3 regions of the Cellulomonas algicola genome follow, and region 1 is predicted to be linked to each of the others. Evidence: riboswitches for the same ligand, from Rfam matches in the RefSeq annotation. Region 1 holds a riboswitch; each other region holds the start of a gene.
What was found. Region 1 has a riboswitch for S-adenosylmethionine ahead of KOV94_RS12575 (methylenetetrahydrofolate reductase). Riboswitches for the same ligand answer to the same signal wherever they lie in the genome.
Positions count from the first base shown of each region.

Region 2: it holds a riboswitch for S-adenosylmethionine, as region 1 does, so the genes downstream of both, KOV94_RS14565 (ABC transporter permease) here and KOV94_RS12575 (methylenetetrahydrofolate reductase) in region 1, are expected to answer to the same signal.
Region 3: it holds a riboswitch for S-adenosylmethionine, as region 1 does, so the genes downstream of both, KOV94_RS01645 (rhodanese-like domain-containing protein) here and KOV94_RS12575 (methylenetetrahydrofolate reductase) in region 1, are expected to answer to the same signal.

Region 1 covers NZ_JAHKSJ010000015.1:105,991-108,183, reverse strand. The annotation lists gene KOV94_RS12585 (DNA-3-methyladenine glycosylase I) at 1-184, shown strand, start outside; gene KOV94_RS12580 (hypothetical protein) at 406-621, shown strand; SAM riboswitch class I at 835-930, shown strand; gene KOV94_RS12575 (methylenetetrahydrofolate reductase) at 998-2,131, shown strand; gene metE (5-methyltetrahydropteroyltriglutamate--homocysteine S-methyltransferase) at 2,128-2,193, shown strand, end outside.
Region 2 covers NZ_JAHKSJ010000017.1:268,109-270,301, reverse strand. The annotation lists gene KOV94_RS14570 (NADPH-dependent oxidoreductase) at 1-791, opposite strand, end outside; SAM riboswitch class IV at 969-1,080, shown strand; gene KOV94_RS14565 (ABC transporter permease) at 1,155-2,193, shown strand, end outside.
Region 3 covers NZ_JAHKSJ010000002.1:356,487-358,679, reverse strand. The annotation lists gene KOV94_RS01650 (aminotransferase class V-fold PLP-dependent enzyme) at 1-929, opposite strand, end outside; SAM riboswitch class IV at 971-1,085, opposite strand; SAM riboswitch class I at 1,206-1,300, shown strand; gene KOV94_RS01645 (rhodanese-like domain-containing protein) at 1,307-1,720, shown strand; gene KOV94_RS01640 (O-succinylhomoserine sulfhydrylase) at 1,744-2,193, shown strand, end outside.

The DNA of each region.
Region 1 (2,193 bases):
CCGGCCCGCGACCTGGACGGACGTGCCGGCCGTGACCGCGGAGTCCCGCGCGCTCGCGCGCGAGCTCAAGTCGCTCGGCTTCCGGTTCGTCGGACCCACGACCGCCTACGCCGCGATGCAGGCGTGCGGGCTGGTCGACGACCACCTCGCGACGTGCCCGTCGGTCGCGGTAGCGGTGGCGTGACGCGTCCGCGCTGCGTCGGCCACGGTGTTCACCGTGCGGAGAACGCCCGCCTACCAGCGCGGCGGACGCATCCCGGCGGCCGCGGACCATCGCAGCCGACGCATCCCAGCGGCCACCGACGACCGCTCGGCGCGGCGCCCGCGTGAGGCTGCTGCTCCCGTCGAGTGACGCCTCGGCACGCGCCTCCGACCCACTTTCGGGCGGAGGTTAGGATGCCCGGCATGACGGACACGACGGACCCCGACGGGCGGCTCGACGCCGTGCGTGCGGCTGCCGCCGCGATGTCCACGCCGTCGGACGTCGACGCCGAGGTGCTGGCCGCCGTCCAGGACGGTCTGCTCGGTGTCGTGGCGGGTTCGCCGACCTCCTGGTTCGACGTCCCGACGCAGCGCAGCCGGCTCCGGCCCGGTCACCTGACCCCGCGCCGCCGCCGCTGATCCGAGGACGGACCGGACGCCCCTCCGCCCCGCCCTCCTCAGCCCCTCGTCGGGCAACCGTCCGGCACCGCGCGGGATCGATCATCATCATCGACGGGCGACGGCTCGCGGCGGCCACGCAACCCGCGCGACGGACCACGTCGCGGGCGGACGTCGGTGTCTCACCGGTCGAGCAACGTTGCCCACCATGTGGTCGGCGGTCTAGCATCTCGACAACCATCCAGAGCGGCCGAGAGACCTGGCTCGACGACGCCGCAGCAACCCCCCTCCTGGCGAGGGTGTGGGTGCTTCCGCCAGGGTCGATGGAGTGAACGATGCCGCAGCACCCCGCGTGCCCCCGCGACCCCCGCGCGGGCCGACCGACACCGGTCGTCCGGTGAGCGCCCCCGTCGTGGACGCGGCCCCCGGCACAGTCGACGCGACCGGCACCGTCGCCGACGCCGGATCGCGTCGGACGACCGGCCCGCACGTGGTCCCCGACCGCCCGCTCGCCGCGATCGACCGGCCGACCGTGTCGTTCGAGCTGTTCCCGCCGCGCAACCCCGACGCCGCCCCGCGGCTCTGGGAGACGATCCAGCGGCTCGGCGAGGCGCACCCCGACTTCGTGTCGGTCACGTACGGCGCCTCGGGCCGCACGCGCGTCACGACCCGTGCGCTCGTCAGCCGGCTCCTGCGCGAGACGTCGCTCAACCCGATCGCGCACCTCACGTGCGTCGGCACGTCGCGCGACGAGATCACGGCCATCGTCGAGGAGTTCCTCGACGAAGGTGCGCGCTCCTTCCTGGCGCTGCGCGGCGACCCGCCCGCGGGGCAGGACGACTGGCAGCCGCACCCGGACGGCGTGAACACCGCGAGCGAGCTCGTGGAGCTGCTGCGCGAGATCGAGTCCCGCCGGTGCGCGGGCAGCCCGTCGCAGGCGGTCCGCGCCCGCGTCCGGCCGCTCTCGGTGGCCGTCGCGGCGTTCCCCCGGGGCAACGCGGCGACCGGCGGGACCCGCGCGCAGGACGTCGCGTCGCTGCTGGCCAAGCAGGAGGCCGGCGCGGACTTCGCGATCACGCAGGTCTTCTTCGACGCCGAGTCGTACCTCGGGCTCGTCGCCGAGGCGCACGACGCGGGCGTCACCATCCCGATCATCCCGGGCATCATCCCCAGCACGGACCCCGCACGGCTGCTCCGCGTGCAGGACCTCACGGGTGTGCCCGTCCCGCGCGACCTGCTCGACCTGCTCGGGTCCGCGGACGACGACCTCGAGCGGCACCGTCGCGGCATCCGCGCCGGCGTCGACCTCGTCCAGGGCGTGCTCGACGGCGGCGCCCCGGGCGTCCACCTCTACACGTTCAACCAGCACCACGCCGCGCTCGACCTGCTCGAAGGAGCAGGTCTGGACGGCGGGGCCCGCACCGGCCGCAGCGCCGTACCCGTCACGGCCCCCACCGCGACGACCCCCGGCACGCCCGGACCGACCACGACGGCACCCGACCCGACCCACGAGGGACAGACACCGCGATGACCACCACCCCCACGTTCCCCGCCGGCTCCGTCCTGGGCTACCCCCGGATCGGCCCGCGCCGC
Region 2 (2,193 bases), on a different contig from region 1:
TGCTCGCGCAGCCGGTCGCGGCCGTTGAGCGCGTGCGGGCCGGACAGCCGGGCGAGCAGCCGCTCGACCCAGGAGTGCGCGAGGCCTTCGTCGGCGTAGAACGCACCGATGCGCCGCTCGTAGTCCTCGACCGCTTCGTGCGCGATCTCGTCGTAGACCTCGTGGTGCAGCACGGCCGACTGCGGGAGCCGCGGCTTGACGCGCGTGCCCTCGGCGGGGTCCGGGTGCCCGACGACGAGCCCGAAGGCCGGGAACGCGTGCGCCGGGAGCCGGAGCAGCGCGGACACCTCGGCCGGGTGGTTGCGCAGCGCCCCGATGTAGACGGTGCCGAGCCCGAGCGACTCGGCGGCGAGCGTCGCGTTCTGCGCGGCGAGCGCGGCGTCGACGAAGCCGACGACGGCCGTCTCGAGGTACTCGGCGCCCGCGGTGGGTGCCTCGTGCCGGGCCGCGACGGCGTGTGCGCGGGCGAGGTCGACCAGCCAGACGAGCAGGACGGGCGCCTGCACGACGTGCGCCTGCCCACCGGCGAGCTCGGCGAGGCGCGCTCGGGTCGCGGCGTCGCGGACGGCGACGACGCTCCAGAGCTGGAGGTTCGAGCTGGTGGCGGCGGACTGCGCGGCGGCGACGAGCGTCCGGATCGTCGCGTCGTCGACCTCGTCGGGCAGGTAGCGGCGGACGGAGCGGTGCGCGAGCTGCTGCTCGACGACCGGCGACGTGCGCAGGTCGACGGCGAGCGGCGCGGCGTACCGCTCGTGAGCGAGGCGAGCGGTGTCGCGGACGTCGATGCTCATGGGCGGCTCCTCGGTCGGTGCGTGGCTGCGCGCAGGGTCGACGCAGGACAGCCGGCAGTCAACGCCCGCGCGGGGTCGTCTCAGGCGGCGGGACGCACGTGAGACGCCGTGTCCGGATCGTGGGACACGCACGCCGGACCGTTGACCGCCCCCGGCCGCGTTCCTACGTTCCGGGCCGGTCACGAGACCCGACGACAAGCCCTGGCTGGTCGGGCAGCAACCCTCCGGACGTGGCGGGGTGCTCCAGGTGATGACCCGGCACGGCACCCCCGTCGTGCAAGCACGGACGACCGACGCGCGCACCGTCCCGCGCACCGAAGGAGCACCCATGACGCCCGCACCGCACGCCCCGGCGGTGACGCCGTGACGCGGTACCTCGCCCGCCGGCTCGGCCTCGCCGTGCTCGTGCTGTGGGCGGCGTACACCGTGTCCTTCGTCGTGCTCTACGCGCTCCCCGGCGACCCCGTGTCGATCATGTACGGCGGCGACTCGTCCGACGTGACCCCCGAGCAGCTCGACGCGCTGCGCGCCGAGTACGGGCTCGACCAGCCGCTGCCCGTGCAGTACCTGACGCAGCTGCTCGACGCGGTGCGCGGCGACCTCGGCACGTCCGTCGTGAGCAAGCAGCCGGTCACGACGCTCCTCGCCCAGGCGATCCCGCCCACCGCCGCGATCGCGGGGGCCGCGCTGCTGCTCGCGGTCGTCGGCGGCGGGACGCTCGCGGTCGTCGCGACCGCGACGCGCAACCGCGCGCTCGCGGGGTTCCTGCTGTCGCTGCCGCCGCTCGGTGTCGCGATCCCGTCGTTCTGGTTCGGCCTGACGCTCGTGCAGTGGTTCTCGTTCCAGCTGCCGATCTTCCCCGCGCTCGGCAACCAGGGGGCCGCGTCGATCGTGCTGCCCGCCGTGACGCTCGCGCTGCCGACGTCTGCGATCATCGCGCAGCTGTTGTCGCGCAGCCTCCTGCACACGCTGCGCGAGCCGTACGTCGACACCGCGGTCGCCAAGGGCGCGGGCCGGGTGCGCGTGCACCTGCGGCACGCGCTGCGCAACGCGGCCCTGCCCGCGCTCACCGCGACGGGTCTGGTCGTCGGAGGGCTGCTGTCCGGCGCGGTCGTGACCGAGACCGTGTTCTCCCGGGCCGGGCTCGGGCGCCTCACCGCGACGTCGGTCGCCTCGCAGGACATCCCCGTCGTGCAGGGCGTCGTGCTCGTCGCCGCGACGGTCTACGTGCTCACCCACCTGCTCGTCGACGTGGTCTACCCGCTGCTCGACCCGCGCATCGTGACGGGCGGTCGTGCGGCGGGCGTCACGCCCGAGCCCGACGACGCGGGCCGTCCGGCCGCCGACGCGCACGTCACGCCGCCGCCGACCACCGCGCCCGCGGAGCACGCCGACGCCGTCC
Region 3 (2,193 bases), on a different contig from region 1:
AGCCGGTCGCACGCCTCCGCGAGCGCGATCGCGCCGATGACGTTGGGCGACCCGGCCTCGTGCCGCGCGGGGGCGGGCTGCCAGACGGTCCGGTCGGCGCGCACGTCGCGCACGGCGCCGCCACCGGCCAGGTAGGGCGTGCCGGTGTCGAGCCAGTCGCGGCGACCGACGAGCGCGCCCGCGCCGAAGGGCGCGTACGTCTTGTGGCCGGAGAACGCGACGTAGTCGGCGCCGGTGCGGGCGAGCGAGAAGCCGCGGTGCGGGACGAGCTGCGCGCCGTCGACGGCGACGCGGGTGCCCTCGGCGTGCGCGAGCGCCACGACCTCCTCGATCGGCAGCGACTCGCCCGTCACGTTGGACGCGCCCGTGATCGTCAGGATCGCGTAGGGCTGGGTCGCGAGCTCGGTGCGCAACGCGTCGAGGGTCTCGGCGACGGTCCGGCCGATCGGGAGGATCGTCGTGGTGTTGCCGTGCCGCTGCGACGACTGCACCCACGGCAGCAGGTTGGCGTGGTGCTCGACGTCGAGGACGAGGACCTTGCCACCGGCGGGGACGACACCCGCGAGCAGGTTGAGCGAGTCGGTCGTGTTGCGCGTGATGATCGCGACGTCGTCGGGGCGCGCGTCGACGAACCGCGCGATGCTCTGCCGGGACGACTCGTAGAGGGCCGTGGACACCTGCGACAGGTACCCGGCGCCGCGGTGCACCGACGCGTACAGCGGCAGGACCTCGGTGACGCGGGCGGCGACGGACTCGAGCGCGGGGGCGCTCGCGGCGTAGTCGAGGTTGGCGTAGACCCGCTGGGTGCCGTCGACGAGCGGGACGGTCGTGTCGCCGCCGACGACGGGCAGCAGGGCGGGGACGGGCTCGCGGGTCGACACCGGGGCGTCGACCTCGGCACAGGACGTGGTCTCGGCGATGACGGACATGGTGCTCCTCACGGGTCCGTGGGACCCGGCACCGACGGCCGGCCCCGCGCTTGCCGTCCGCCGGGCGGCGGTCGGCCTGGTCGTCACCCGGGGCACCCCACCGCGGAGGAGGGTTGCCGGCCAGCGAGCCGGGGCTTCGCGCTGGCGCTCATGACCTGACGACGAGGGTTCCGTCGGCGCCCGTGATGTGTCAACGGGACACGTCGGCCGTCTCGGATGACGGGACAGCGTGTCCACTCCTTGGCGCGTCGGCCGCCGGCGCGCGTAGCATCGCGCCAACCATCCAGAGCGGCCGAGAGATCTGGCTCGACGACGCCGCAGCAACCCCCCGGTCCGCCGGGCGAGGGTGCTACCGCCAGGACCGATGGAGGATCGCGATGCCGTACGCCGGTGACCTGACCCCGCAGCAGGCGTGGGACCTGCTCGCGTCCGACGAGCGCGCCCTGCTCGTCGACGTGCGCACCGACGCCGAGTGGCGGCTGATCGGCGTGCCCGACGCCACCGAGATCGGCGGCCGTGCGGCGCTCGTCGAGTGGACGACCCCGCACGGCCTCAACCCCCGGTTCGTCGACGAGCTCGCCGAGGCGGGCCTGACGCCCGGCGACGAGCGGCCCGTCGTCTTCCTGTGCCGCTCCGGGGTCCGCTCGGTCGCCGCCGCGCAGGCCGCGACCGCCGCCGGGTTCGGCCCCGCGTACAACGTGCTGCGCGGGTTCGAGGGCGACGTCGGCCCCGACGGTCAGCGCGGGCACGTCGGGTGGCGCGCCGAGGGACTGCCCTGGACGACGCTGTGACCGCCGACCGCGTGCCGGGCCGCGTGCCCGGTCCCGGCGACTGGGACGACCGCTCCGTCGACCGCTCGACGCTGCGGCCCGACACGCTCGCCGTCCGCGGCGGGCTCGTGCGGTCCGAGTTCCAGGAGATGTCCGAGGGCCTCTTCCTCACCCAGGGGTACGTGTACGACTCCGCCGCGCAAGCCGAGTCCGCGTTCGCGGGCGACGTCGACCGGTTCCTCTACTCGCGCTACTCCAACCCGACGGTCTCGACGTTCGAGGAGCGCCTGCGCCTGCTCGACGGCGCCGAGGCCGCATACGCGACCGCGACCGGCATGTCCGCCGTCTTCACCGCCCTGGCCGCGCTCGTCCAGCAGGGCTCGCGCATCGTGTCCGCCCGCGCGCTCTTCGGGTCGAGCGTCGTGATCTTCGACGAGATCCTCGCCAGGTGGGGCGTCCGCACCGACTACGTCGACGGGCACGTCCTGTCGCAG